Regions from separate parts of the Neobacillus camarae genome, predicted to be linked through region 1. Evidence: a T-box and tRNA genes for the amino acid it is inferred to sense, from the RefSeq annotation. Region 1 holds a T-box; the other regions hold tRNA genes.
What was found. The T-box of region 1 lies ahead of thrS (threonine--tRNA ligase). A T-box ahead of a tRNA ligase gene usually reads a tRNA of that ligase, here a tRNA-Thr.
Positions count from the first base shown of each region.

Region 2: it has a tRNA-Thr gene. The T-box ahead of thrS (threonine--tRNA ligase) is inferred to sense a tRNA for this amino acid. The anticodon was not compared.
Region 3: it has a tRNA-Thr gene. The T-box ahead of thrS (threonine--tRNA ligase) is inferred to sense a tRNA for this amino acid. The anticodon was not compared.

Region 1 covers NZ_JBUCKX010000003.1:1,156,813-1,166,364, forward strand. The annotation lists gene ACY8D0_RS21105 (dUTP diphosphatase) at 1-410, opposite strand, end outside; gene ACY8D0_RS21110 (DUF1294 domain-containing protein) at 429-698, opposite strand; gene rplT (50S ribosomal protein L20) at 759-1,118, opposite strand; gene rpmI (50S ribosomal protein L35) at 1,149-1,349, opposite strand; gene infC (translation initiation factor IF-3) at 1,366-1,869, opposite strand; ribosomal protein L20 leader region at 2,003-2,137, opposite strand; gene thrS (threonine--tRNA ligase) at 2,307-4,241, opposite strand; T-box leader at 4,284-4,527, opposite strand; gene ACY8D0_RS21135 (putative sporulation protein YtxC) at 4,628-5,554, opposite strand; gene dnaI (primosomal protein DnaI) at 5,694-6,623, opposite strand; gene ACY8D0_RS21145 (replication initiation and membrane attachment family protein) at 6,635-8,023, opposite strand; gene nrdR (transcriptional regulator NrdR) at 8,076-8,537, opposite strand; gene ACY8D0_RS21155 (hypothetical protein) at 8,637-9,023, opposite strand; gene ACY8D0_RS21160 (glyceraldehyde-3-phosphate dehydrogenase) at 9,386-9,552, opposite strand, start outside.
Region 2 covers NZ_JBUCKX010000004.1:58,817-68,368, reverse strand. The annotation lists tRNA gene ACY8D0_RS21685 (tRNA-Ile) at 1-39, opposite strand, end outside; tRNA gene ACY8D0_RS21680 (tRNA-Gly) at 44-117, opposite strand; tRNA gene ACY8D0_RS21675 (tRNA-Cys) at 123-196, opposite strand; tRNA gene ACY8D0_RS21670 (tRNA-Gln) at 204-278, opposite strand; tRNA gene ACY8D0_RS21665 (tRNA-His) at 295-370, opposite strand; tRNA gene ACY8D0_RS21660 (tRNA-Asp) at 684-760, opposite strand; tRNA gene ACY8D0_RS21655 (tRNA-Met) at 763-836, opposite strand; tRNA gene ACY8D0_RS21650 (tRNA-Ser) at 858-950, opposite strand; tRNA gene ACY8D0_RS21645 (tRNA-Ile) at 963-1,028, opposite strand; tRNA gene ACY8D0_RS21640 (tRNA-Ala) at 1,057-1,129, opposite strand; tRNA gene ACY8D0_RS21635 (tRNA-Pro) at 1,155-1,231, opposite strand; tRNA gene ACY8D0_RS21630 (tRNA-Arg) at 1,238-1,314, opposite strand; tRNA gene ACY8D0_RS21625 (tRNA-Leu) at 1,329-1,417, opposite strand; tRNA gene ACY8D0_RS21620 (tRNA-Gly) at 1,423-1,497, opposite strand; tRNA gene ACY8D0_RS21615 (tRNA-Leu) at 1,533-1,617, opposite strand; tRNA gene ACY8D0_RS21610 (tRNA-Lys) at 1,651-1,726, opposite strand; tRNA gene ACY8D0_RS21605 (tRNA-Thr) at 1,747-1,822, opposite strand; tRNA gene ACY8D0_RS21600 (tRNA-Val) at 1,829-1,904, opposite strand; tRNA gene ACY8D0_RS21595 (tRNA-Glu) at 1,910-1,984, opposite strand; rRNA gene rrf (5S ribosomal RNA) at 2,028-2,144, opposite strand; rRNA gene ACY8D0_RS21585 (23S ribosomal RNA) at 2,229-5,154, opposite strand; rRNA gene ACY8D0_RS21580 (16S ribosomal RNA) at 5,321-6,874, opposite strand; rRNA gene rrf (5S ribosomal RNA) at 7,180-7,296, opposite strand; rRNA gene ACY8D0_RS21570 (23S ribosomal RNA) at 7,380-9,552, opposite strand, start outside.
Region 3 covers NZ_JBUCKX010000002.1:1,454,048-1,463,599, reverse strand. The annotation lists gene glgB (1,4-alpha-glucan branching protein GlgB) at 1-79, opposite strand, end outside; tRNA gene ACY8D0_RS14700 (tRNA-Glu) at 668-739, opposite strand; tRNA gene ACY8D0_RS14695 (tRNA-Ser) at 745-832, opposite strand; tRNA gene ACY8D0_RS14690 (tRNA-Asn) at 836-910, opposite strand; tRNA gene ACY8D0_RS14685 (tRNA-Ile) at 922-998, opposite strand; tRNA gene ACY8D0_RS14680 (tRNA-Gly) at 1,005-1,078, opposite strand; tRNA gene ACY8D0_RS14675 (tRNA-His) at 1,100-1,172, opposite strand; tRNA gene ACY8D0_RS14670 (tRNA-Phe) at 1,203-1,275, opposite strand; tRNA gene ACY8D0_RS14665 (tRNA-Asp) at 1,281-1,357, opposite strand; tRNA gene ACY8D0_RS14660 (tRNA-Met) at 1,361-1,434, opposite strand; tRNA gene ACY8D0_RS14655 (tRNA-Ser) at 1,477-1,569, opposite strand; tRNA gene ACY8D0_RS14650 (tRNA-Ile) at 1,588-1,664, opposite strand; tRNA gene ACY8D0_RS14645 (tRNA-Met) at 1,674-1,750, opposite strand; tRNA gene ACY8D0_RS14640 (tRNA-Ala) at 1,770-1,845, opposite strand; tRNA gene ACY8D0_RS14635 (tRNA-Pro) at 1,858-1,934, opposite strand; tRNA gene ACY8D0_RS14630 (tRNA-Arg) at 1,938-2,014, opposite strand; tRNA gene ACY8D0_RS14625 (tRNA-Leu) at 2,024-2,112, opposite strand; tRNA gene ACY8D0_RS14620 (tRNA-Gly) at 2,118-2,192, opposite strand; tRNA gene ACY8D0_RS14615 (tRNA-Leu) at 2,207-2,291, opposite strand; tRNA gene ACY8D0_RS14610 (tRNA-Lys) at 2,306-2,381, opposite strand; tRNA gene ACY8D0_RS14605 (tRNA-Thr) at 2,389-2,464, opposite strand; tRNA gene ACY8D0_RS14600 (tRNA-Val) at 2,471-2,546, opposite strand; rRNA gene rrf (5S ribosomal RNA) at 2,556-2,672, opposite strand; rRNA gene ACY8D0_RS14590 (23S ribosomal RNA) at 2,808-5,745, opposite strand; rRNA gene ACY8D0_RS14585 (16S ribosomal RNA) at 5,957-7,507, opposite strand; gene ACY8D0_RS14580 (MgtC/SapB family protein) at 7,947-8,642, shown strand; tRNA gene ACY8D0_RS14575 (tRNA-Ala) at 8,717-8,789, shown strand; gene ACY8D0_RS14570 (DUF485 domain-containing protein) at 9,102-9,413, shown strand; gene ACY8D0_RS14565 (solute symporter family protein) at 9,414-9,552, shown strand, end outside.

The sequences.
Region 1 (9,552 bases):
AATAATGTACCTAGTTGCAAATAAGTTCCGATTACTGTTACATAGTCATCGAAACTCTTGGATTGCTGAAAGTCATTAATCGTTTCATATAGAGATAAGAATTGCTCTGTCACGTCTTTCGAGGACGCTAAAGCGTTGACTTCAAAATCCTTCTTGTCAAACCCGCATTCAATACCAAGCGACAAAATAAAATGGATCCCATCGACAAACTCCTCTAAAATCACGTTCTTCGGGGATGATGGCTTAACGCTCCAGAATTTAAAGCATTTTGTTTCATTGGCGAGTTCGCCAACCTCGACTAATAGTGCTAAAACCTTTCGGGAAAACAGATCACTTTCCTGCAATTGATGCTTTTCTTCTATATGTTGGTCCAATGCTTTTTGCATGCCAAAAAGTTTTGTAAGATTCATTATTCATCCGCTCCCTTATTAGAAAAATATTTTTAAATAAATGGCCAATTCTAGAAGTGCCAAAATTGGAAATCCCCATTTAAATTGAACATGCTTGGTTTTATGGTGAAAATATCGCATTCCAGCCGTTGCTCCAATCGCTCCGCCAAAAATGGCCACCAACCAGAGGGTCCGTTCACTTATACGAAACTGGTGCCGCTTCGCCCGCTGCTTGTCTACTCCCATTATGATTATACCGATTAAGTTCATTACAGCAAAAAATAGTACCAAATATGTCCTGCCATCCATTGTAGTTTCCCCTTTATAGTAAAAGAGCCATCCTCAAAATCGAGAATGGCACTTGGTATATTATTTGCTTAATTGTTGCTTAGCAGTGTCAGCTAATTGAGTGAATGCTGCTGCATCACTAATTGCCAATTCAGAAAGCATTTTGCGGTTTACTTCGATACCAGCAAGCTTTAAGCCATGCATTAAACGGCTGTAAGAAAGACCGTTCATGCGAGCTGCTGCGTTGATACGAGTAATCCAAAGTTTGCGGAAATCGCGCTTAACCTGACGACGGTCACGGAAAGCATATTGCAATGATTTCATAACCTGTTGGTTAGCAACTTTGTATAATGTATGTTTTGAACCATAATAACCTTTAGCTAATTTAAGAACTTTTTTACGACGTTTGCGAGTAACAGTACCGCCTTTTACACGTGGCATGTATTTTCCCTCCTATAAATCTTTCCGATATTATTTAACGTTAGTTAGCAATTGACGAATGCGTTTGAAATCGCCTTTTGAAACAAGGCCAGACTTGCGAAGCTTACGCTTTGCTTTAGTTGATTTGTTAGCAAACAAGTGGCTTGTATAAGCGTGGTCACGCTTTAGTTGACCAGATCCAGTTTTTTTGAAACGCTTTGCAGCGCCGCGGTGTGTTTTCATTTTTGGCATTGGGGTATCCTCCTTATTACTTTTCAATTTTCGGTGCTAAGACTAGGAACATACTGCGGCCATCCATTTTCGGATGAGACTCAATAGTTGCTACTTCTTTGCACTCACTAGCAAAACGGTCTAATACTTTTTGACCGATTTCTTTATGGGTAATCGCCCGGCCCTTGAAGCGGATTGAGGCTTTTACCTTATCGCCCTTTTCCAAGAATTTAATGGCATTGCGCAGCTTTGTATTAAAGTCATGCTCATCAATGGTTGGGCTTAGGCGAACTTCTTTCGTAGTGATGATTTTTTGGTTCTTGCGAGCTTCTTTATCCTTCTTTTGCTGCTCGAACTTAAACTTACCATAATCCATTATCCGGGCTACCGGAGGTTTTGCATTTGGTGCAACCAGCACTAAATCAAGATTCACTCGTCCGGCAATTTCCAGCGCTTCGTTTTTGGGTTTGATTCCTAATTGTTCCCCGTTTTGATCAATCAAGCGAACTTCACGAGCGCGAATGCCCTCATTTAACAACATGTCTTTGCTAATAGTTAGCCACCTCCAAGGTTTTACATCAAGAATACTTTTGCCAGGGACAAGAATTCGCCCTGCAAAACCTGATTCATGAACCATTTTTAAAAATAACAGAATCATAAGTTCCAGCAGAGAAGCCATTAAAAAAGTGTGGATGATAACACCCACACTTTACGAAACATAGTTTAAGTAACTATTTAAGTCCACGTAATACCTGTCAACTGCGAAACGCGTCAAATCAGGTGAGAAGCGGGCGCTCCTTCTTTCCCAAAACTTAGTATTCAATTTTCATACCTTTGTAACTATAACACAAGCAAAGAGAAGATGTCAAATAAACTTTTCTTTGATGACAACGAAAATTATTGTAACAAAAAACGATAAATTATTCAATACCTTATTCAAAAAACAACTGAGGGCCGGCTTCGACCCTCAGTTGCTCATTAATTGTGTTGAACTTTTGCTTTAAGCGCGGCAAGAAACTCTTCAAAGGCTATCGTTTCGGATTTTTGCTCACCGTATTTACGGACGTTGACAGCATTTTCCGCCATCTCTTTGTCACCGACCACCAGCATATATGGAATTTTTTGCATCTGCGCTTCTCGGATTTTATAGCCGATTTTTTCATCACGGCCATCCAATTCGACACGGAAACCTTGTGCTTTCAGTTGCTCTTGAACCTTCCTTGCATAGTCATAATGCGCATCAGGAGATACAGGAATCACTTGAGCTTGCACTGGTGCCAGCCAAGTTGGGAATGCGCCTTTATACTCTTCAATCAGGTAGGCAACAAACCGCTCCATTGTGGATACAACGCCGCGGTGGACAACAACTGGACGATGCTGTTTGCCGTCTTCTCCAACATAAGTTAAGTCAAAGCGTTCTGGCAGCAAGAAGTCCAATTGGACAGTCGACAGCGTTTCGTCTTTTCCAAGCGCTGTTCTGACTTGAACATCCAGCTTAGGTCCGTAGAAGGCAGCTTCCCCTTCGGCTTCGAAATAGTCAAGACCAAGGTCATCCATCGCTTCTTTTAACATGCTTTGTGCTTTTTCCCACATGGCATCATCGTCAAAGTATTTTTCTGTATCCTGCGGGTCCCTGTAGGATAACCGGAAGGAATAATCCTTGATATCAAAATCTTTATATACATCCAAAATCAAATTAACAACACGTTGGAATTCTTCCTTAATTTGATCCGGACGGACGAAGATATGGGCATCATTTAACGTCATGCCGCGGACACGCTGCAGGCCGGATAAGGCTCCGGACATTTCATAGCGGTGCATCGTGCCTAGCTCAGCAATCCGGATTGGCAGTTCACGATAGCTGTGAATAGCGTTTTTGTATACCATCATGTGATGCGGGCAGTTCATCGGACGAAGCACCAATTGCTCGTTATCCATATCCATCACAGGGAACATGTCTTCATGGTAGTGATCCCAGTGGCCGGAAGTCTTATAAAGCTCGACATTGGCCATGATAGGCGTATAGACATGGTCATAGCCCAAGCTAATTTCTTTATCGACAATATATCGTTCCACGATGCGGCGGATCGTTGCGCCTTTAGGCAGCCAAAGCGGCAGCCCCTGGCCGATTTTTGGGTTATTGGTAAATAAGTTTAACTCTTTGCCCAGTTTCCGGTGGTCACGCTCTTTTGCTTCTTCGAGGATGCGGAGATGCTCAGCCAAATCCTCTTTTTTGAAAAAGGCCGTTCCATAGACGCGCTGAAGCATTTTATTATCGCTGTCGCCGCGCCAGTAAGCTCCGGCAATGCTTAATAATTTAAATTCTTTAATTTTGCCTGTCGATGGGACATGGACACCGCGGCAAAGGTCAAAGAATTCACCTTGTTCATAAATGGTGACTGTTTCTCCTGCTGGAATCGCCTCGACCAGTTCTACCTTATAAGGATCGCCGACTTCTTTGTATAACTCAACGGCTTCCTCACGGCTAACCTCTTTACGGACAATCTCCAGATTTTCATTCACAATTTTTGCCATTTCTTTTTCAATCTTTGGCAGGTCTTCCGGAGCTAATGATTCCTCCAGATCCATGTCATAATAAAAACCGCCTTCAATGACAGGACCAACCCCCAGCTTGGTATTAGGGTAAAGCCGTTTAACTGCCTGGGCCATCAAATGGGCCGTACTATGGCGCAATACCTCTAGTGCGTCCTTAGACTCCGGAGTCACAATCTCTATTGAACCGTCTTCAAATAGCGGACGGCGAAGGTCAACTAGATTACCGTTTAATTTACCGGCAATTGCCTTTTTCTTAAGGCCCGGGCTAATCGATGCGGCGACATCTTCTGTTTTTGTTCCCTTAGGAAACTCCTTCACTGCTCCATCAGGAAACGTAATTTTTACAACGTCTTCCATATCTTTCTCCTCCTTTAAAAAAATAAAAAACCCGTCCCTCAAGAAAGGGACGAGTTTGAATTAACACGTGGTTCCACCCAAGTTTTCATTTTCCATCACCAGGATAAAAAATGACTTTAGGTCAGGTAACGGCTGAGACCGTCAACAATTACTTTCTTCCATCAGAAGAGTTCACTGCTGAAGTTTAAAGGCGGTAAACATCTTTTCCGTGATAGGAGGCTTGCAGCCTGGACCTCCCTCTCTATAATCCGTAAAAAAACGCTGTTGTCCTTATCATAACTTGTTGCTATCATTATTCTTTGAAAATAGGCCAACTCCTGGCCATACTACGCTGACCAAGTGCATCCTCTTTTCTTGCTATGTAGGTTATTATAATCAGTTTAAATTTAAAAATCAAGGATATCACGCCTATATTGTTTGTTTTTATTTCGGTAGGAGCCATGATTTTCAGCAGCATCCGCGTCCAGGTCAATATCCCCCAAGCTGCGAAGGGATTGGTAGGATTTAATAATCACCCTCTCTTCAAAAATATTCTTGATTGTCCGGACCAGCGGGGCTTCTTTGTCCCTTGTATAAAGGAAAATTGAGGTTGGGGCAAGTGACAGCAATGGAGCAATCGTAGCCGAATCGACATAAATTGGATGATTCACCAGCAGTTTTCGGTCAATCATTTTTGTCAATTCGCTCCTTTTTATTTCTTTCAGCTGCTGGTTGTAAAACGTAATTTCCTCATCGAGCAATAAATGAAGGACATCCGCTTTGGGCTCACGGTCAGCTAAAAAATCCCTTAGCATCTGAACAAACATTTGATATTCCTGTTCCATTTTATATTCATCAATCGAAATTTCCACATATCTCTCCAGGTGCTGAAGATAGGAACGCAGGCGAAACTTCACAAATGAGTCGAAAGAAAACGTCACTTGGTCCTTAAATATATGGTCAATCGCCTCTTTAATTTTTGGATCTTCATTCTTATCCTTGATAAACATAGACAAGTCCTCGCGCTGGCCCTCAAGGATAGAATAAAGGATTTCCATAATTTGTTGCTGCTCTTCGGCTTCTTTAAAATAAAATTGTTCGCTTATTATTTCCTGAAACCAATCATCCCGTTTTACGAAGGTGATAAATTGATAAAACCCCGTCTTCACGAGTTCCATAATGTCCTCTGCAACTGGAAGGTCCTGAATTTTTACTTTATATCGATCTTCTAAAAGAAGATTATCCATAAGGTCCGGAACTTGCTTAAAGCATTTACAAAAGTGGTCATAGCATTTGATGGCATCTATTTTATTTTGGAAGATGATTTCTACCAACCAAACCCCCCCTTTTACCAAATATCTGTTTTTAATATATATGGGGAACTTGGCCAAAATAGAAGTTGCCAGAATAGTCGATTCCATAAAAAAGAGGACAGCCTTAGATAGGCCGCCCTCAGAAACATTAAGAATTCAATTAGGTCCTCCGGTTAGGACCTGCCACTAATACCGGTTCACTTAGTGCCCGTATCCGTTCCATAATCCGGCGGGCTTTGACTTTTTCCTCTTCGCCCCGTTGAGAATGGGCTAAATGATGCTCGAGACCTTGAAAATCAAAGTTTGAAGTGAAAAACGTCGGCAGTTTCTCCAGCATCCGATACTGGAGAATTGGGCCTAAAACCTCATCCCTCGTCCAGCTCGAAACTGCTTCGGCCCCAATGTCATCCAGCATTAAAATCGGCTCTTTTTTTAACGCTTCAATCTTTTCATTCAACGTTGAATCTGCAATCGCACTTTTCATTTCACGCAGCAGCTCAGGTACATACACAATCATAGAAGAGATTTGTTTTTTCGCCAGCCTGTTGGCAATCGCACCAAGCAGATAAGACTTTCCAACCCCAAACTTCCCGTAAAAGTAAAGGCCCTTTGTTGGCTTGCCTTGGTCGTAATTGTTTAGGAACAGAGCCGCTTTTTGAACCGCATCAATCCGTTCGGCATCATGTTCCAAGTCTTCGAACGTGGCGCTAATAATATCCCTTGGAACATGAAGGCTTTTAATCAGTTTTTCGTTTTTCCGCCGTTCATCATCCAATACTTTTCGCGGACAACGCTCATAGGTTACATCAATGCTGTTTCTTGTTAAAACGAGCTCCGGCTGATAGCCCTTCATCATATTGATGCAGCCATCCAAGCTTTCACATTTATCACATTCCTTGCTCTGGTTGATGTACTCATAGAGCTTGTTTAAGCTTTTTTCAATTGTTTCTTCCGAAATCTGTTCTTGATTCTTTTGAATAAATGCCCTGATGTCAGGATGTGATAAAGTTTCCTGGCGGATTTTTTCGTACCGTTTTTGGAAATTGTCGCTAGAGGCTAACCGCTTTAATGTTTGGTTAATTCTTTCCATACTTCACCATCCTAATCATCAAATGCCTTTAGCATTTCTTCTATTTCCCGTTTTTTAGCTTCCAAATCGGAGACATTCTCCTCTCCCCGCTTATTTTCCACTTTAGCTGGCTGTTCTTCATTAAACCAGTCAGGGAGAAATTCAGTCCGGGTCGGTTTTCTATTGGAAGATTTCCCGGAAGTTTTCGTATTTTTGTTTTTGTGTTGCGTTCTGGCAAATTCCATGGCTTCCTTAACGGTCCTTAATTGTTTCCTGGCCCATTGGCTGGCAATGGTCTCCACATACGCCTTCGTAAATTTCATATCGTTTATCAGCATGACATACCAAATGAGGACGTTAATAACACCCGGTAAGAGCTTTTGGTTAATCATCACTTCTTCTACAATTTTAATTTCAGAAGCTGAAGGTTCGCCGCCGACGGATAAATCCCTTAAAACCTTTAAGGGCGATACCGTTTCAAAATAAAGAACCAATTGTTCGTCCTTTGTTTTGGGCTTCTCACTCTGCTGTTTATGGGCCTCCGGCTGGGTTCGCTCAATCAGGCTTGGAAGCTGATCGTAATTTTCAAATTGGTACCAATTTCGGGCTGCTTTTCGCAGTTGCTCCACATCAATCTCATCATGCTCATCAAGCGCGTCCATAATGAATTTTTTCATCTGAATGGCATCAATTTGATAGAGAAACGCCAGTTTGCTAATAACCTCTTTTACCTTTTGGTTAATGGCTTTCCTTGGCACCAGAGATTCGTGCAATCCGGCCAGCAGCAAGTCAAAGTCAAAAGTATACCCCTCAAGCGTAATTCCCTTCTGGTCGTGCCGGCCGATAAACCGTTCTGACTCTTCACTGTCCAACTCTTCGGATAAATCCTGCAGATATTGTAGATTTGCGGGTGTCCCTGAAGCAAACACATCTTGAAAAGCCTTTGTTACATCCTGATACCCTTGTTCGTTTGGTAGCCCCTGATCGGAGAAAAACCGCTTCAGCCGAGCAAAATGTTTTTTTCCGATTTTACGGTATAGATATATATTTAGCATTCCATCGAGAAAAAACTGTTCAGGATTTAAAGGAGGCACCAGTTCATAAATAAATGAACGTTCTTCTTCCTTTACTTTAACGTAGGATTTTAACAGCCCGATTCCTTCCAGCTTTAGCCGTGCCTGGTAAATATCCTTTAAATTCATATCCAAAAGATTCATTAATAAGTGATGGGTAGAGGATTCCGACCAAAGCCGATTTTCCTCAAGCTCTGCCCAAAGGGTCATATACAGACTATGACAGGCTGAGCCAATTAACGGCTGATACAACATTGTCAAAACTTTTCGGTCATAATCATGCAGCAGCCCATTAGCTGTTACAATATAACGGTCGATAGGAAGAATTTCCTGCCAATGCTGCGCCATGTTTTTCCGACCTTTCATTATAATGGTAAAAAGAGCCAAAAACCTCTTGGCTCTAGGATTTCTCTTTCTTAATCAATTCCTTTAATTCATCAATAAAAACATTAATATCCTTAAATTGACGGTATACAGAAGCAAAGCGCACGTAAGCTACCTCATCCACTTTTGCCAGTCTGTCCATGACCATCTCACCAATGGCTTCGCTTTTAATCTCAGAAATCCCTTGACTGCGTAAATCCTTTTCGACACCATGGGTAATATCCTCTAATTCCTTGAGGGCAACAGGCCGCTTCTCACAAGCTTTAATCAATCCGCGAAGGATTTTATCGCGGCTGAATTCCTCCCTGGTCCCTTCTTTTTTGACCACAATCAAAGGAATCTCTTCGATTTTTTCAAAAGTAGTAAAGCGATAGCCGCATTCTTCACACTCACGTCTTCTTCTTGTGGCTCGTCCTTCATCTACCGGTCGGGAATCCAGTACACGTGTACCATAATGCTGACATGAAGGGCATTTCATCGGCAACTCAACTCCAAATCTAAACAAATCCGATCCATATACAACAAAATCCTACTATTATCTTATATAAAAGAATATCGATACACAAGTAGAAGCTATTTAGTTTTTATTGGGTTTTATTTCGGTATGTAACTTATTAAGCCGGTCATAGTAGGCGTTAATCCGCTTTTTCAAGGCGGGATGGGCCCCGGTCAGCGAGATTTTTTCAGTTGAAATATGAAAATCGACCGCAGTTTCGAGCGGCTTTGATTGAATAACAGTAGCTATGAGAAAGCACGGAAATGGTTTTTTTACGTCAACAGCAATTTCGCCATGTTCTTTTGACACGGTTTTAATTTGGCAATCCGCATCTTCTTTAAACAGCTTTTCTACCGTGTCCATCATTTGGTTCAGTCTTGTTTTATAATAATGCGTTTTCAAAGATTCATCGGATTGCCTGTCCGAGGTTTCAATCGACCTCTTATACCGGATAAACAAATTGGCCATCGTATCTCCTCCAATACTTTTTAAATATATTTTAATGTATAACATATTCCTAATAATATAAAAAGAGGTGTCAATTATACACCCCTTAATGTCAATATTATATCATATCATCTATTAGTTTAGCTCTGTTAAATTTGACTGTTGATTGTAGCGAAAGAAGCTCAGCGAACCAGCGAGTGTGCAGAGGAGCCTGCTCGGGCACTTGAAGCGCCTGCGGGGTCTCCCCAGCCCCGTACCCCCGCAGGAATCGAACTTATCCGCTCCAATCACAAAAAATCAACCTTTCGTTAACAGAGCCATCAATTTAAGAACTATGTTTTTTCCTTAACATTACCACCAGCAGCCACACTCATGCTTTTCCTTTATCCAGCCTTCACCTTGGATGTTTTGGCCATTGCCTCACCAACATGCAAGGTTAAGTCGACCACACGGGAAGAATAACCCCATTCATTGTCATACCAAGCTAACACTTTCACTTTTCTTGTCCCCATGACCATGGTAGAAAGGCCGTCTATGACCGCCGAGTAAT
Region 2 (9,552 bases), on a different contig from region 1:
TTATCAGGCGTGCGCTCTAACCAGCTGAGCTATAGGCCCATATTGGAGCGGGTGATGAGAATCGAACTCACAACATCAGCTTGGAAGGCTGAGGTTTTACCACTAAACTACACCCGCATTTTTGGAGGCAACACCCGGATTTGAACCGGGGATAAAGGTTTTGCAGACCTCTGCCTTACCACTTGGCTATGCTGCCTTAAGAATGGCTGGGCTAGCTGGATTCGAACCAACGAATGTCGCAGTCAAAGTGCGATGCCTTACCGCTTGGCTATAGCCCAATAATTTATAAAAAAATGGGGCGGCTGATGGGAATCGAACCCACGAATGTCGGAACCACAATCCGATGCGTTAACCACTTCGCCACAACCGCCATATTCTTTTATCTGGCAGGGGTAGTAGGAATTGAACCCACACCAAAGGTTTTGGAGACCTTCGTTCACACAAACTATACCCAAAATAATATGGCGGGGGCGGATTTCGGTCCGCCGAACCGGAGCGGTTTACAGTCCGCATTCTTGTAACTTGCCGCACCCTCACATTTTAAAAGCATACTTAAAAAAAGGCTCAGACGGAAATCAACCCGCTGACTGGGGCGTTTTCAGTCCTTTGCTCTACCGACTGAGCTACTGAGCCACACAAAGAATATATCTATATCAACAGCAGGTTTACCTACTGGGATAAAATGGCGGTCCGGACGGGACTCGAACCCGCGACCTCCTGCGTGACAGGCAGGCATTCTAACCAACTGAACTACCAGACCAATTGCGGGGGCAGGATTTGAACCTGCGACCTTCGGGTTATGAGCCCGACGAGCTACCGGACTGCTCCACCCCGCGATAATAATAATTGTGTTTTTATGGAGGAGGAAGAGGGATTCGAACCCCCGCGCGGTATGACCCGCCTGTCGGTTTTCAAGACCGATCCCTTCAGCCAGACTTGGGTATTCCTCCGTGTAAATAAAATGGACGATGTAGGACTCGAACCTACGACCGGACGGTTATGAGCCGTCTGCTCTAACCAGCTGAGCTGCACCGCCATTTTCTTAATTAATATAAATGGAGTCTAGGGGGATCGAACCCCTGACCTCCTGCGTGCAAAGCAGGCGCTCTCCCAGCTGAGCTAAGACCCCATGTTTATTAATATTAACTCTCGACTGGTCGGGAAGACAGGATTCGAACCTGCGACCCCTTGGTCCCAAACCAAGTGCTCTACCAAGCTGAGCTACTTCCCGTTATAATGGCGCGCCCGAAAGGAGTCGAACCCATAACCTTTTGATCCGTAGTCAAACGCTCTATCCAATTGAGCTACGGGCGCACAATTTTCTTAAGTGGTGCCGAGGACCGGAATCGAACCGGTACGGTAGTCACCTACCGCAGGATTTTAAGTCCTGTGCGTCTGCCAGTTCCGCCACCCCGGCAACTATGGAGCGGAAGACGGGATTCGAACCCGCGACCCCCACCTTGGCAAGGTGGTGTTCTACCACTGAACTACTTCCGCATTATAGTAAATTATTTTGCTATTGCAAAAAACTTTGGTGCGGGTGAAGGGAGTCGAACCCCCACGCCTTGCGGCGCCAGATCCTAAGTCTGGTGCGTCTGCCAATTCCGCCACACCCGCAATATTGAACGTTATTTGCTAGTGAAAAAGATATGGTGAGCCATGAAGGACTCGAACCTTCGACCCTCTGATTAAAAGTCAGATGCTCTACCGACTGAGCTAATGGCTCAATAAAAAGCAAAAAATAAATGGTGCCGGCTAGAGGACTTGAACCCCCAACCTACTGATTACAAGTCAGTTGCTCTACCAATTGAGCTAAACCGGCATAATATGGTGGAGGATGACGGGATCGAACCGCCGACCCTCTGCTTGTAAGGCAGATGCTCTCCCAGCTGAGCTAATCCTCCAAAAATGGTGACCCCTACGGGATTCGAACCCGTGTTACCGCCGTGAAAGGGCGGTGTCTTAACCGCTTGACCAAGGGGCCTGAATATAATTTCTGCAAAATAATAGCCCCAAAAAGGGGCTTAGCCTGGCAACGTCCTACTCTCACAGGGACTTGCGTCCCAACTACCATCGGCGCTGAGAAGCTTAACTTCCGTGTTCGGGATGGGAACGGGTGTGACCTTCTCGCCATTGCTGCCAGACTATTTTGCTTGAGAGATCATTCTCTCAAAACTGGGTAATCAGAAGAAACTTTGGTAAAACGAGTTTGCATTTTCAAATATGACTTGGTTAAGTCCTCGATCGATTAGTATCAGTCAGCTCCACACGTCACCGTGCTTCCACCCCTGACCTATCAACCTGATCATCTTTCAGGGATCTTACTAGCTTGACGCTATGGGAAATCTCATCTTGAGGGGGGCTTCATGCTTAGATGCTTTCAGCACTTATCCCGTCCGCACATAGCTACCCAGCGATGCCTTTGGCAAGACAACTGGTACACCAGCGGTGCGTCCATCCCGGTCCTCTCGTACTAGGACAGCTCCTCTCAAATTTCCTGCGCCCACGACGGATAGGGACCGAGCTGTCTCACGACGTTCTGAACCCAGCTCGCGTACCGCTTTAATGGGCGAACAGCCCAACCCCTTGGGACCGACTACAGCCCCAGGATGCGATGAGCCGACATCGAGGTGCCAAACCTCCCCGTCGATGTGGACTCTTGGGGGAGATAAGCCTGTTATCCCCAGGGTAGCTTTTATCCGTTGAGCGATGGCCCTTCCATGCGGAACCACCGGATCACTAAGCCCGACTTTCGTCCCTGCTCGACTTGTAGGTCTCGCAGTCAAACCCTTGTGCCTTTACACTCTGCGAATGATTTCCAACCGATTCTGAGGGAACCTTTGGGCGCCTCCGTTACTCTTTAGGAGGCGACCGCCCCAGTCAAACTGCCCACCTGACACTGTCTCCCATCCCGATAAGGGATGCGGGTTAGAATTTCAATACAGCCAGGGTAGTATCCCACCGACGCCTCCACCGAAGCTGGCGCTCCGGCTTCTCAGGCTCCTACTATCCTGTACAAGCTGGCCGCAAAATTCAATATCAGGCTACAGTAAAGCTCCATGGGGTCTTTCCGTCCTGTCGCGGGTAACCTGCATCTTCACAGGTACTATAATTTCACCGAGTCTCTCGTTGAGACAGTGCCCAGATCGTTACGCCTGCGTGCGGGTCGGAGCTTACCCGACAAGGAATTTCACTACCTTAGGACCGTTATAGTTACGGCCGCCGTTTACTGGGGCTTCGATTCAGAGCTTCGCTTTGCAGCTAACCCCTCCTCTTAACCTTCCAGCACCGGGCAGGCGTCAGCCCCTATACTTCGCCTTGCGGCTTCGCAGAGACCTGTGTTTTTGCTAAACAGTCGCCTGGGCCTATTCACTGCGGCTTACCGAGGCTATTCACCCCAGTAAGCACCCCTTCTCGAAGTTACGGGGTCATTTTGCCGAGTTCCTTAACGAGAGTTCTCTCGCTCACCTTAGGATTCTCTCCTCGCCTACCTGTCGGTTTGCGGTACGGGCACCTTTTATCTCGCTAGAGGCTTTTCTTGGCAGTGTGGAATCAGGAACTCCGGTACTCTATTTCCCTCGCTGTCACAGCTTGAGCCTTACGGTGAACGGATTTTCCTATTCACCAGCCTAACTGCTTAGACGCACATAACCAGCAGTGCGCTTACCCTATCCTCCTGCGTCCCCCCATCACTCAAACGATAAAGAGGTGGTACAGGAATATCAACCTGTTGTCCATCGCCTACGCCTTTCGGCCTCGGCTTAGGTCCCGACTAACCCTGAGCGGACGAGCCTTCCTCAGGAAACCTTAGGCATTCGGTGGATGAGATTCTCACTCATCTTTCGCTACTCATACCGGCATTCTCACTTCTAGCGCTCCACCAGTCCTTACGGTCTAGCTTCAATGCCCCCATAGAACGCTCTCCTACCACTGACATCGAAGATGTCAATCCACAGCTTCGGTGATACGTTTAGCCCCAGTACATTTTCGGCGCAGAGTCACTCGACCAGTGAGCTATTGCACTCTTTAAATGGTGGCTGCTTCTAAGCCAACATCCTGGTTGTCTAAGCAACTCCACATCCTTTTCCACTTAACGTATACTTTGGGACCTTAGCTGGTGGTCTGGGCTGTTTCCCTTTTGACTACGGATCTTATCACTCGCAGTCTGACTCCCACGGATAAGTCTTTGGCATTCGGAGTTTGTCTGAATTCGGTAACCCGATGGGGCCCCTAGTCCAAACAGTGCTCTACCTCAAGACTCTTGACTATCGTGAGGCTAGCCTAAAGCTATTTCGGGAAGACCAATATCTCCAAGTTCGATTGGAATTTCTCCGCTACCCACACCTCATCCGCGCACTTTTCAACGTGCGTCGGTTCAGGCCTCCATCCAGTGTTACCTGGACTTCACCCTGGACATGGGTAGATCACCTGGTTTCGGGTCTACGACTGCATACTATTTCGCCCTACTTAAGACTCGCTTTCGCTGCGGCTCCGTCTCATCAGCTTAACCTCGCATGCAATCGTAACTCGCCGGTTCATTCTACAAAAGGCACGCCATCACCCATAAACGGGCTCTGACTACTTGTAGGCACACGGTTTCAGGATCTCTTTCACTCCCCTTCCGGGGTGCTTTTCACCTTTCCCTCACGGTACTGGTTCACTATCGGTCACTAGGGAGTATTTAGCCTTGGGAGATGGTCCTCCCTGCTTCCGACCGGATTTCACGTGTCCGGCCGTACTCAGGATCCACTCAGGAGGGAACGAAGTTTCAACTACAGGGCTGTTACCTTCTATGGCTGGCCTTTCCAGACCTGCATCTACCCCGTTCCTTTGTAACTCCATGTTGAGTGTCCTACAACCCCGAAAGGCAAGCCTTTCGGTTTGGGCTGTTCCCGTTTCGCTCGCCGCTACTCAGGGAATCGCGTTTGCTTTCTCTTCCTCCGGGTACTTAGATGTTTCAGTTCCCCGGGTATGCCTTCAATACCCTATGGATTCAGGTAAAGATGCTGCCCCATTACGGACAACGGGTTTCCCCATTCGGAAATCTCCGGATCAAAGCTTACTTACAGCTCCCCGAAGCATATCGGTGTTAGTACCGTCCTTCATCGGCTCCTAGTGCCAAGGCATTCACCGTGTGCCCTTTCTAACTTAACCTAAAATGGTTTAAAACCTAAAATGGCGATTACTCGGTTTTACTTGGTTTCTTCTATATTACGATTATCCAGTTTTCAAAGAACGATTTGATTGAAATTGCTCTCTCAAAACTAAACAAACAAATAGGTCAACGTCTTATCAGTCCGTAAGGACTGCATATTCCTTAGAAGGAGGTGATCCAGCCGCACCTTCCGATACGGCTACCTTGTTACGACTTCACCCCAATCATCTGTCCCACCTTAGGCGGCTGGCTCCTTACGGTTGCCGACTTCGGGTGTTACAAACTCTCGTGGTGTGACAGGCGGTGTGTACAAGGCCCGGGAACGTATTCACCGCGGCATGCTGATCCGCGATTACTAGCGATTCCGGCTTCATGCAGGCGAGTTGCAGCCTGCAATCCGAACTGAGAATGGTTTTATGGGATTGGCTTGGCTTCACCTCGCGGCTTCGCTGCCCTTTGTACCATCCATTGTAGCACGTGTGTAGCCCAGGTCTCTTAAGGGGCATGATGATTTGACGTCATCCCCACCTTCCTCAGTTTGTCACCGGCAGTCAGATTAGAGTGCCCAACTGAATGCTGGCAACTAATCAGGGTTGCGCTCGTTGCGGGACTTAACCCAACATCTCACGACACGAGCTGACGACAACCAACCATGCACCACCTGTCACTCTGTCCCCCGAAGGGAAAATTCCTATCTCTAGGAGTGTCAGAGGATGTCAAGACCTGGTAAAGGTTCTTCGCGTTGCTTCGAATTAAACCACATGCTCCACCGCTTGTGCGGGCCCCCGTCAATTCCTTTGAGTTTCAGCCTTGCGGCCGTACTCCCCAAGGCGGAGTGCTTAATGCGTTAGCTGCAGCACTAAAGGGCGGAAACCCTCTAACACTTAGCACTCATCGTTTACGGCGTGGACTACCAGGGTATCTAATCCTGTTTGCTCCCCACGCTTTCGCGCCTCAGCGTCAGTTACAGACCAGAAAGCCGCCTTCGCCACTGGTGTTCCTCCACATCTCTACGCATTTACCGCTACACGTGGAATTCCGCTTTCCTCTTCTGCACTCAAGTCCCCCAGTTTCCAATGACCCTCCACGGTTGAGCCGTGGGCTTTCACATCAGACTTAAAAGACCGCCTGCGCGCGCTTACGCCCAATATTCCGGACAACGCTTGCCACCTACGTATTACCTGCGCGGCTGCTGGCACGTAGTTAGCCGTGGCTTTCTGGTTAGGTACCGTCAAGGTACCGGCAGTTACTCCGATACTTGTTCTTCCCTAACAACAGAGCTTTACGACCCGAAGGCCTTCATCGCTCACGCGGCGTTGCTCCATCAGACTTTCGTCCATTGTGGAAGATTCCCTACTGCTGCCTCCCGTAGGAGTCTGGGCCGTGTCTCAGTCCCAGTGTGGCCGATCACCCTCTCAGGTCGGCTACGCATCGTCGCCTTGGTGAGCCGTTACCTCACCAACTAGCTAATGCGCCGCGGGCCCATCTGTAAGTATCAGCCGAAACCGACTTTCAGCTTTCCCTCATGTGAGGGAAAGAATTATCCGGTATTAGCATCGGTTTCCCGATGTTATCCCAGTCTTACAGGCAGGTTGCCCACGTGTTACTCACCCGTCCGCCGCTAATCAACAGGAGCAAGCTCCTATCGATTCGCTCGACTTGCATGTATTAGGCACGCCGCCAGCGTTCGTCCTGAGCCAGGATCAAACTCTCCAAGAAAGTTGATATAGCTCATAAAAGTTAAAACGTTGGCTTCGTTTCGAAAGAAACGAATGTTTATTGTTGACATATTTGTTTGTTTAGTTTTCAAAGAGCAATTTCAGCTTCCTTTAGAAGCGACATTTAATATATTATCACAAGTCGCAATCTGAAGTCAACACTTTTTTATTACATGTTTGTCTAATTACACTCTTTCACAAGAGTGACTTTCCTATCGTAACGTTTTTACTTACAATAGGCAAGTGATAGTTTTACCTGTCGCTAAAAAGCGAAGTAAAAGACAGAAACGAAAATTCCTGTCTCTCGCCTGGCAGCGTCCTACTCTCACAGGGACTTGCGTCCCAACTACCATCGGCGCTGAGAAGCTTAACTTCCGTGTTCGGGATGGGAACGGGTGTGACCTTCTCGCTATCGCCGCCAGACTATTTCATTGAGAGTTCATTCTCTCAAAACTGGGTAATCAGAAGAAACTTTTGTAAAACGAGTTCGCATTTTCAAATATGACTTGGTTAAGTCCTCGATCGATTAGTATCAGTCAGCTCCACACGTCACCGTGCTTCCACCCCTGACCTATCAACCTGATCATCTTTCAGGGATCTTACTAGCTTGACGCTATGGGAAATCTCATCTTGAGGGGGGCTTCATGCTTAGATGCTTTCAGCACTTATCCCGTCCGCACATAGCTACCCAGCGATGCCTTTGGCAAGACAACTGGTACACCAGCGGTGCGTCCATCCCGGTCCTCTCGTACTAAGGACAGCTCCTCTCAAATTTCCTGCGCCCACGACGGATAGGGACCGAACTGTCTCACGACGTTCTGAACCCAGCTCGCGTACCGCTTTAATGGGCGAACAGCCCAACCCTTGGGACCGACTACAGCCCCAGGATGCGATGAGCCGACATCGAGGTGCCAAACCTCCCCGTCGATGTGGACTCTTGGGGGAGATAAGCCACCTGTTATCCCCAGGGTAGCTTTTATCCGTTGAGCGATGGCCCTTCCATGCGGAACCACCGGATCCACTAAGCCCGACTTTCGTCCTGCTCGACTTGTAGGTCTCGCAGTCAAGCTCCCTTGTGCCTTTTTACTCTGCGAATGATTTCCAACCATTCTGAGAGGAACCTTTGGGCACTCCGTTACTCTTTAGGAGGCGACCGCCCCAGTCAAACTGCCCACCTGACACTGTCTCCCATCCCGATAAGGGATGCGGGTTAGAATTTCAATACAGCCAGGGTAGTATCCCACCGACGCCTCCACCGAAGCTGGCGCTCCGGCTTCTTGAGCTCCTACCTATCCTGTACAAGCTGTACCAAAATTCAATATCAGGCTACAATCAAGCTCCATGGGGTCTTTCCGTCCTGTCGCGGGTAACCTGCATCTTCTAAGGTACTATAATTTCACCGAGTCTCTCGTTGAGACAGTGCCCAGATCGTTACGCCTTTCGTGCGGGTCGGGGCTACCCGACAAGGAATTTCGCTACCTTAGGACCGTTACTTGGTTACGGCCGCCGTTTACTGGGGCTTCGATTCAGAGCTTCCTTTGCGGCTAACCCCTCCTCTTAACCAGCACCGAGGCAGGCGTCAGCCCTATGCTTCGCCTTGCGGCTTCGCAGAGACCTGTGTTTTGCTTCGAAGCAGTCGCCTGGGCCTATTCACTGCGGCTTACCGAGGCTATTCACCCAGTAAGCACCCCTTCTCCCGAAGTTACGGGGTCATTTTGCCGAGTTCCTTAACGAGAGTTCTCTCGCTCACCTTGAGGATTCTCTCCTCGCCTACCTGTGTCGGTTTGCGGTACGGGCACCTTTTATCTCGCTAGAGGCTTTTCTTGGCAGTGGAATCAAGGAACTCGGTACTCTATTTCCCTCGCTGTCACAGCTTGAGCCTTACGGTGAACGGATTTTCCTATTCACCAGCCTAACTGCTTAGACGCACATAACCGAGTGCGCTTACCCTATCCTCCTGCGTCCCCCCATCACTCAAACGATAAAGAGGTGGTACAGGAATATCAACCTGTTGTCCATCGCCTACGCCTTTCGGCCTCGGCTTAGGTCCCGACTAACCCTGAGCGGACGAGCCTTCCTCAGGAAACCTTAGGCATTCGGTGGATGAGATTCTCACTCATCTTTCGCTACTCATACCGGCATTCTCACTTCTAAGCGCTCCACCAGTCCTTACGGTCTAGCTTCAACGCCCTTAGAACGCTCTCCTACCACTGACATCGAAGATGTCAATCCACAGCTTCGGTGATACGTTTAGCCCCGGTACATTTTCGGCGCAGAGTCACTCGACCAGTGAGCTATTACGCACTCTTTAAATGGTGGCTGCTTCTAAGCCAACATCCTGGTTGTCTAAGCAACTCCACATCCTTTTCCACTTAACGTATACTTTGGGACCTTAGCTGGTGGTCTGGGCTGTTTCCCTTTTGACTACGGATCTTATCACTCGCAGTCCTGACTCCCACGGATAAGTCTTTGGCATTCGGAGTTTGTCTGAATTCGGTAACCCGATGGGGGCCCCTAGTCCAAACAGTGCTCTACCTCAAGACTCTTGACTATCGTGAGGCTAGCCCTAAAGCTATTTCGGAGAGAACCAGCTATCTCCAAGTTCGATTGGAATTTCTCCGCTACCCACACACCTCATCCGCGCACTTTTCAACGTGCGTCGGTTCAGGCCTCCATCCA
Region 3 (9,552 bases), on a different contig from region 1:
GGTGATGACTTTGAAATAAGTTTCCCTCATGAAATAAATGCAATTGATAGTCCGTTGGAAATAATGTATTTACTATCATGACTTTCCTCATTCCCATTGAAGATATGTTTTACAAGTTTCAATTATAAGTGGAAAGTTATTATAATACTCGAAATACTTTTTTATCTTTTCTGACAAGAGTCCGTAACAGAACTCATATTGCGACAAACTTTCAACTTTTTCGATAAGATATGATATTTTTCACAACTCAAAGCGACAAAAGACAACAAACTTTTTATGTAAGATGTACTTACGAAAAGCCAAATATTATGTCAGATATTTTTACAGTGATACTAATTTTGGGGGGAGATTGGAGATTATTATGTGGAAGGGCTTTCATAATTCGATATATTTTTGCTCTCTGCTAGTCCTGTGACACGATTGTTTAGAACTGCTCCTATTTACCCTGGCTGCTGACTTTTCACCTCCTCGGTAGTTTGGAGTCGTCCCAATTTACCATAGCTACTTTTTATTCCCATTCTGGTTCGTTTGGAGCCATTTCTATTTACCCTGGTTACTCTTATTTCACCTTATCGGTCGTTTGGAGACATATCTCCATTTCCACTGGCTGCTTTTGTTCTTAAACGACAAAAAAAGCTGATGACTAATTGTCATCAGCTTTTTTGTATGACCCCTACGGGATTCGAACCCGTGTTACCGCCGTGAAAGGGCGGTGTCTTAACCGCTTGACCAAGGGGCCAATAACAGAGAAGAAGGGATTCGAACCCTCGCGCCGCTTACGCGACCTACTCCCTTAGCAGGGGAGCCCCTTGAGCCACTTGGGTACTTCTCTATATGGCTCCGCAGGTAGGACTCGAACCTACGACCGATCGGTTAACAGCCGATAGCTCTACCACTGAGCTACTGCGGAATAATATAAAATGGTGGGCCTAAATGGACTTGAACCATCGACCTCACGCTTATCAGGCGTGCGCTCTAACCAGCTGAGCTATAGGCCCATAGATTGGAGCGGGTGATGGGAATCGAACCCACAACAACAGCTTGGAAGGCTGTGGTTTTACCACTAAACTACACCCGCAAATAGAGTAATTTAATAAAGGGCGATTGATGGGAATCGAACCCACGAATGCCAGAGCCACAATCTGGTGTGTTAACCACTTCACCACAACCGCCATACTATTTTTAAAAAATAATATTAAAGGTGGCTCAGGACGGAATCGAACCGCCGACACAAGGATTTTCAGTCCTTTGCTCTACCGACTGAGCTACTGAGCCATAAGTGGCGGTCTGGACGGGACTCGAACCCGCGACCTCCTGCGTGACAGGCAGGCATTCTAACCAACTGAACTACCAGACCGAATTGCGGGGGCAGGATTTGAACCTGCGACCTTCGGGTTATGAGCCCGACGAGCTACCGGACTGCTCCACCCCGCGATAATAAAATATTTAGTTTGTCCATGCTCTTAAAAAGTAACATGGAGGAGGAAGAGGGATTCGAACCCCCGCGCGGTTTAACCCGCCTGTCGGTTTTCAAGACCGATCCCTTCAGCCGAACTTGGGTATTCCTCCGTACTATAATAAGACTACTGGTGGACCTTGTAGGACTCGAACCTACGACCGGACGGTTATGAGCCGTCTGCTCTAACCAGCTGAGCTAAAGGTCCAATTAATATTGGTAGCGGCGGAGGGGATCGAACCCCCGACCTTACGGGTATGAACCGTACGCTCTAGCCAGCTGAGCTACACCGCCAAAATATTGTACATAATTATGGTGGAGCCTAGCGGGATCGAACCGCTGACCTCCTGCGTGCAAAGCAGGCGCTCTCCCAGCTGAGCTAAGGCCCCATCTTATATTAATGGTCGGGAAAACAGGATTCGAACCTGCGACCCCTTGGTCCCAAACCAAGTGCTCTACCAAGCTGAGCTATTTCCCGATATGGCGCGCCCGAAAGGAGTCGAACCCATAACCTTCTGATCCGTAGTCAGACGCTCTATCCAATTGAGCTACGGGCGCATTATTAAATGGTGCCGAGGACCGGAATCGAACCGGTACGGTAGTCACCTACCGCAGGATTTTAAGTCCTGTGCGTCTGCCAGTTCCGCCACCCCGGCACTAATGGAGCGGAAGACGGGATTCGAACCCGCGACCCCCACCTTGGCAAGGTGGTGTTCTACCACTGAACTACTTCCGCATATAACAATCAAATGGTGCGGGTGAAGGGAGTCGAACCCCCACGCCTTGCGGCGCCAGATCCTAAGTCTGGTGCGTCTGCCAATTCCGCCACACCCGCATATTTCATTTAAATGGTGAGCCATGAAGGACTCGAACCTTCGACCCTCTGATTAAAAGTCAGATGCTCTACCGACTGAGCTAATGGCTCAAAAAAGTGGTGCCGGCTAGAGGACTTGAACCCCCAACCTACTGATTACAAGTCAGTTGCTCTACCAATTGAGCTAAACCGGCATAATATGGTGGAGGATGACGGGATCGAACCGCCGACCCTCTGCTTGTAAGGCAGATGCTCTCCCAGCTGAGCTAATCCTCCATATTAAAAGCCTGGCAACGTCCTACTCTCACAGGGGCTTTCGCCCCAACTACCATCGGCGCTGAGAAGCTTAACTTCCGTGTTCGGTATGGGAACGGGTGTGACTTTCTCGCCATTGCTGCCAGACCATCTATTCGACACTAATTTATTATAATGTCTTTTTTATATTTTGCAAGAGGAAATTTTAATATTTCATCATTCCCTCAAAACTGGATAACCAAAGAAACCTTTGTAAAACGAGTTCGCATTTTTAAATATGACTTGGTTAAGTCCTCGATCGATTAGTATCAGTCAGCTCCACACGTCACCGTGCTTCCACCCCTGACCTATCAACCTGATCATCTTTCAGGGATCTTACTAGCTTGACGCTATGGGAAATCTCATCTTGAGGGGGGCTTCATGCTTAGATGCTTTCAGCACTTATCCCGTCCGCACATAGCTACCCAGCGATGCCTTTGGCAAGACAACTGGTACACCAGCGGTGCGTCCATCCCGGTCCTCTCGTACTAAGGACAGCTCCTCTCAAATTTCCTGCGCCCACGACGGATAGGGACCGAACTGTCTCACGACGTTCTGAACCCAGCTCGCGTACCGCTTTAATGGGCGAACAGCCCAACCCTTGGGACCGACTACAGCCCCAGGATGCGATGAGCCGACATCGAGGTGCCAAACCTCCCCGTCGATGTGGACTCTTGGGGGAGATAAGCCTGTTATCCCCAGGGTAGCTTTTATCCGTTGAGCGATGGCCCTTCCATGCGGAACCACCGGATCACTAAGCCCGACTTTCGTCCCTGCTCGACTTGTAGGTCTCGCAGTCAAGCTCCCTTGTGCCTTTACACTCTGCGAATGATTTCCAACCATTCTGAGGGAACCTTTGGGCGCCTCCGTTACTCTTTAGGAGGCGACCGCCCCAGTCAAACTGCCCACCTGACACTGTCTCCCATCCCGATAAGGGATGCGGGTTAGAATTTCAATACAGCCAGGGTAGTATCCCACCGACGCCTCCACCGAAGCTGGCGCTCCGGCTTCTCAGGCTCCTACCTATCCTGTACAAGCTGTACCAAAATTCAATATCAGGCTACAGTAAAGCTCCATGGGGTCTTTCCGTCCTGTCGCGGGTAACCTGCATCTTCACAGGTACTATAATTTCACCGAGTCTCTCGTTGAGACAGTGCCCAGATCGTTACGCCTTTCGTGCGGGTCGGAACTTACCCGACAAGGAATTTCGCTACCTTAGGACCGTTATAGTTACGGCCGCCGTTTACTGGGGCTTCGATTCAGAGCTTCGCTTTGCAGCTAACCCCTCCTCTTAACCTTCCAGCACCGGGCAGGCGTCAGCCCCTATACTTCGCCTTGCGGCTTCGCAGAGACCTGTGTTTTTGCTAAACAGTCGCCTGGGCCTATTCACTGCGGCTTACCGAGGCTATTCACCCCAGTAAGCACCCCTTCTCCCGAAGTTACGGGGTCATTTTGCCGAGTTCCTTAACGAGAGTTCTCTCGCTCACCTTAGGATTCTCTCCTCGCCTACCTGTGTCGGTTTGCGGTACGGGCACCTTTTATCTCGCTAGAGGCTTTTCTTGGCAGTGTGGAATCAGGAACTTCGGTACTCTATTTCCCTCGCTGTCACAGCTTGAGCCTTACGGTGAACGGATTTTCCTATTCACCAGCCTAACTGCTTAGACGCACATAACCAGCAGTGCGCTTACCCTATCCTCCTGCGTCCCCCCATCACTCAAACGATAAAGAGGTGGTACAGGAATATCAACCTGTTGTCCATCGCCTACGCCTTTCGGCCTCGGCTTAGGTCCCGACTAACCCTGAGCGGACGAGCCTTCCTCAGGAAACCTTAGGCATACGGTGGATGAGATTCTCACTCATCTTTCGCTACTCATACCGGCATTCTCACTTCTAAGCGCTCCACCAGTCCTTACGGTCTAGCTTCAACGCCCTTAGAACGCTCTCCTACCACTGACATCGAAGATGTCAATCCACAGCTTCGGTGATACGTTTAGCCCCGGTACATTTTCGGCGCAGAGTCACTCGACCAGTGAGCTATTACGCACTCTTTAAATGGTGGCTGCTTCTAAGCCAACATCCTGGTTGTCTAAGCAACTCCACATCCTTTTCCACTTAACGTATACTTTGGGACCTTAGCTGGTGGTCTGGGCTGTTTCCCTTTTGACTACGGATCTTATCACTCGCAGTCTGACTCCCACGGATAAGTCTTTGGCATTCGGAGTTTGTCTGAATTCGGTAACCCGATGGGGGCCCCTAGTCCAAACAGTGCTCTACCTCCAAGACTCTAACTTCGTGAGGCTAGCCCTAAAGCTATTTCGGAGAGAACCAGCTATCTCCAAGTTCGATTGGAATTTCTCCGCTACCCACACCTCATCCGCGCACTTTTCAACGTGCGTCGGTTCGGGCCTCCATCCAGTGTTACCTGGACTTCACCCTGGACATGGGTAGATCACCTGGTTTCGGGTCTACGACTGCATACTATTTCGCCCTACTTAAGACTCGCTTTCGCTGCGGCTCCGTCTCATCAACTTAACCTCGCATGCAATCGTAACTCGCCGGTTCATTCTACAAAAGGCACGCCATCACCCATAAACGGGCTCTGACTACTTGTAGGCACACGGTTTCAGGATCTCTTTCACTCCCCTTCCGGGGTGCTTTTCACCTTTCCCTCACGGTACTGGTTCACTATCGGTCACTAGGGAGTATTTAGCCTTGGGAGATGGTCCTCCCTGCTTCCGACCGGATTTCACGTGTCCGGCCGTACTCAGGATCCACTCAGGAGGGAACGAAGTTTCAACTACAGGGCTGTTACCTTCTATGGCTGGCCTTTCCAGACCGCTTCATCTACCCCGTTCCTTTGTAACTCCATGTTGAGTGTCCTACAACCCCGAAAGGCAAGCCTTTCGGTTTGGGCTGTTCCCGTTTCGCTCGCCGCTACTCAGGGAATCGCGTTTGCTTTCTCTTCCTCCGGGTACTTAGATGTTTCAGTTCCCCGGGTATGCCTTCAATACCCTATGTATTCAGGTAAAGATGCTGCCCCATTACGGGCAACGGGTTTCCCCATTCGGAAATCTCCGGATCAAAGCTTACTTACAGCTCCCCGAAGCATATCGGTGTTAGTACCGTCCTTCATCGGCTCCTAGTGCCAAGGCATTCACCGTGCGCCCTTTCTAACTTAACCTAAAATGGTTTAAAACCTAAAATGGCGATTACTCGGTTTTACTTGGTTTCTTCTATACGATTATCCAGTTTTCAAAGAACGAATTTTTGAGAGAATTGTTTCGAATTATACCTTACGGTATAATACTCACAAAAAAAGATTGCTCTCTCAAAACTAAACAAACAACAGAGGTCAACGTCTTATCAGTCCGTAAGGACTGCATATTCCTTAGAAAGGAGGTGATCCAGCCGCACCTTCCGATACGGCTACCTTGTTACGACTTCACCCCAATCATCTGTCCCACCTTAGGCGGCTGGCTCCTTACGGTTACCCCACCGACTTCGGGTGTTACAAACTCTCGTGGTGTGACGGGCGGTGTGTACAAGGCCCGGGAACGTATTCACCGCGGCATGCTGATCCGCGATTACTAGCGATTCCGGCTTCATGCAGGCGAGTTGCAGCCTGCAATCCGAACTGAGAATGGTTTTATGGGATTGGCTTCACCTCGCGGCTTCGCTGCCCTTTGTACCATCCATTGTAGCACGTGTGTAGCCCAGGTCATAAGGGGCATGATGATTTGACGTCATCCCCACCTTCCTCCGGTTTGTCACCGGCAGTCAGATTAGAGTGCCCAACTGAATGCTGGCAACTAATCTCAAGGGTTGCGCTCGTTGCGGGACTTAACCCAACATCTCACGACACGAGCTGACGACAACCATGCACCACCTGTCACTCTGTCCCCCGAAGGGGAAATTCCTATCTCTAGGAGTGTCAGAGGATGTCAAGACCTGGTAAGGTTCTTCGCGTTGCTTCGAATTAAACCACATGCTCCACCGCTTGTGCGGGCCCCCGTCAATTCCTTTGAGTTTCAGCCTTGCGGCCGTACTCCCCAGGCGGAGTGCTTAATGCGTTAGCTGCAGCACTAAAGGGCGGAAACCCTCTAACACTTAGCACTCATCGTTTACGGCGTGGACTACCAGGGTATCTAATCCTGTTTGCTCCCCACGCTTTCGCGCCTCAGCGTCAGTTACAGACCAGAAAGCCGCCTTCGCCACTGGTGTTCCTCCACATCTCTACGCATTTCACCGCTACACGTGGAATTCCGCTTTCCTCTTCTGCACTCAAGTCCCCCAGTTTCCAATGACCCTCCACGGTTGAGCCGTGGGCTTTCACATCAGACTTAAAGGACCGCCTGCGCGCGCTTTACGCCCAATAATTCCGGACAACGCTTGCCACCTACGTATTACCGCGGCTGCTGGCACGTAGTTAGCCGTGGCTTTCTGGTTAGGTACCGTCAAGGTACCGGCAGTTACTCCGATACTTGTTCTTCCCTAACAACAGAGCTTTACGACCCGAAGGCCTTCATCGCTCACGCGGCGTTGCTCCATCAGACTTTCGTCCATTGTGGAAGATTCCCTACTGCTGCCTCCCGTAGGAGTCTGGGCCGTGTCTCAGTCCCAGTGTGGCCGATCACCCTCTCAGGTCGGCTACGCATCGTCGCCTTGGTGAGCCGTTACCTCACCAACTAGCTAATGCGCCGCGGGCCCATCTGTAAGTGTCAGCTAAAAACCGACTTTCAGCCTTCCCTCATGTGAGGGAAGAAATTATCCGGTATTAGCATCGGTTTCCCGATGTTATCCCAGTCTTACAGGCAGGTTGCCCACGTGTTACTCACCCGTCCGCCGCTAATCAACAGGAGCAAGCTCCTATTGATTCGCTCGACTTGCATGTATTAGGCACGCCGCCAGCGTTCGTCCTGAGCCAGGATCAAACTCTCCAAGAAAGTTGATATAGCTCATAAAAGTTAAAACGTTGGCTTCATTTCGATAGAAACGAATGTTTATTGTTGACGTATTTGTTTGTTTAGTTTTCAAAGAGCAATAATTTATCGCTTGTCCAACCAATACTTTTCAAAAGCGACCTCATTAATATATCATGTGCTCTATTAGAATGTCAATAACATTTTTAAATGTTTTTTTGACTCTCCGAAGAGGACAAGAAATAATATACCATGATTAAAATGTGTTTGCAATATAATTTTAAAAGTTTTTTTAATATATTGCTCTGGCGTCCATTATACCATGATAAAAATCATAATATAGGTACTGTTTGTATATGAATAAGATATTATTATAAAAATTGGTAAAATTGTCTCTTACCCAACAAATCAGTTTATGAAAGAATTTATATTTAACAATTACTAAGATGGGCGTGAATTACACATGACCGGTATGGAAGAGAATATTTTTATTAAACTTGGTATTTCCGCTATATTTGGACTTATTATCGGCCTGGAACGCGAACTAAAAAGAAAACCAGTTGGACTTAAGACCAGTTTGGTCATATCAGTTGTAAGCTGCTTACTTACTATTGTTTCTATTGAGTCAGCCTATACGTTCCCTGCACCTGCGAATGTCACCATAACGATGGATCCGCTGCGATTGGCTGCCCAAATTGTCTCAGGAATCGGTTTTTTAGGTGCCGGGGTTATCCTTAGGCGGGGGAATGATAGTATATCGGGGTTAACCACGGCAGCCATGATTTGGGGAGCTGCAGGAATCGGGATAGCGGTGGGAGCCGGATTTTATATAGAAGCTTTTGCAGGTGTCGCATTACTTATTATTAGTGTCGAATTTGTCCCGCTCTTAATGAAAATCCTTGGTCCTAAACAATTGCGCGAAAAGGAAATCATGCTTCATTTATTCATTAGAGATAAAGGACAAATAGAAAAGGCGATTTCTTCTTTAATGGAAAGGAGGTATATTATCCGCCGTTTAAAAATAGAGGATTTAGATAATGGGGACCATTTAGTTCAAATCCTTGTAGCTGTGGATTATCGTGAGAAAGCAACAGAGGTTTATGCCGCCGTTTCCGACTTTGATGGGGTACACAAAGTGGAAATTGAAAGCATTAGTTAATTTCAGAATAATTTTTTTGATTTACCTCTTGCAAGTTTTAAACAAACAATATATAATTCTTTATGTACTCAATTGGGGGCTTAGCTCAGCTGGGAGAGCGCTTGCATGGCATGCAAGAGGTCGTCGGTTCGATCCCGATAGTCTCCATAATATTTTCTTGAAAAAACCTTTGCGATTGCAAAGGTTTTTTTTTATTCTACAAAAGGTCCACCTAAAATCCCTTTAAATATTTATTCGATTGCCCCAATTTCCTCTTGCATCCATTATCCACTTAAAATTATAATAAATTACATAATATTCCAAAATATTGGAATAATTATCTTGATTTGGAGGTGAAACACAATCACATAAATAACTTTTCCTCAAACTTCCCGCATTGCGATCTTTCGGCCTTTATTTTTTCTTTATTTTAAAAAGAGTAATTCTAAAAAGGGGGAGATTTATTTGGAAGCTAAAGAAATGAACAACAATATTGAAAACGATTACACTTCTATTGCTCAGTCCTCTTCTTTTTGGCGATTAATCTCTGAAAAGAAAAAGTTTATTATCCCGTACACTATATTCTTCTTTTGTTTTTACTTTGCATTGCCTATTCTGACTTCCTATTCTACAGTGCTGAATTCAAAATTTATTGGCGATATCACTTGGGCATGGGTGTTTGCCTTTTTACAATTTATTATGACATGGGGATTATGCATGCTCTACTCTAAAAAAGCGACTAAATTTGATGAGATCACCAAACAGATTAAATCTGAAAGGGGGATAAACTAGATGAATACCCCTGCGTTCCTCATGTTCCTAGCAATAGTGTTCGTCACACTGATTATCACTTATTTCGCGTCGAAAAAGACAAAAAATGCAAGCGAATTTTACACTGCTGGCGGAGGTTTAACCGGCTGGCAAAACGGTT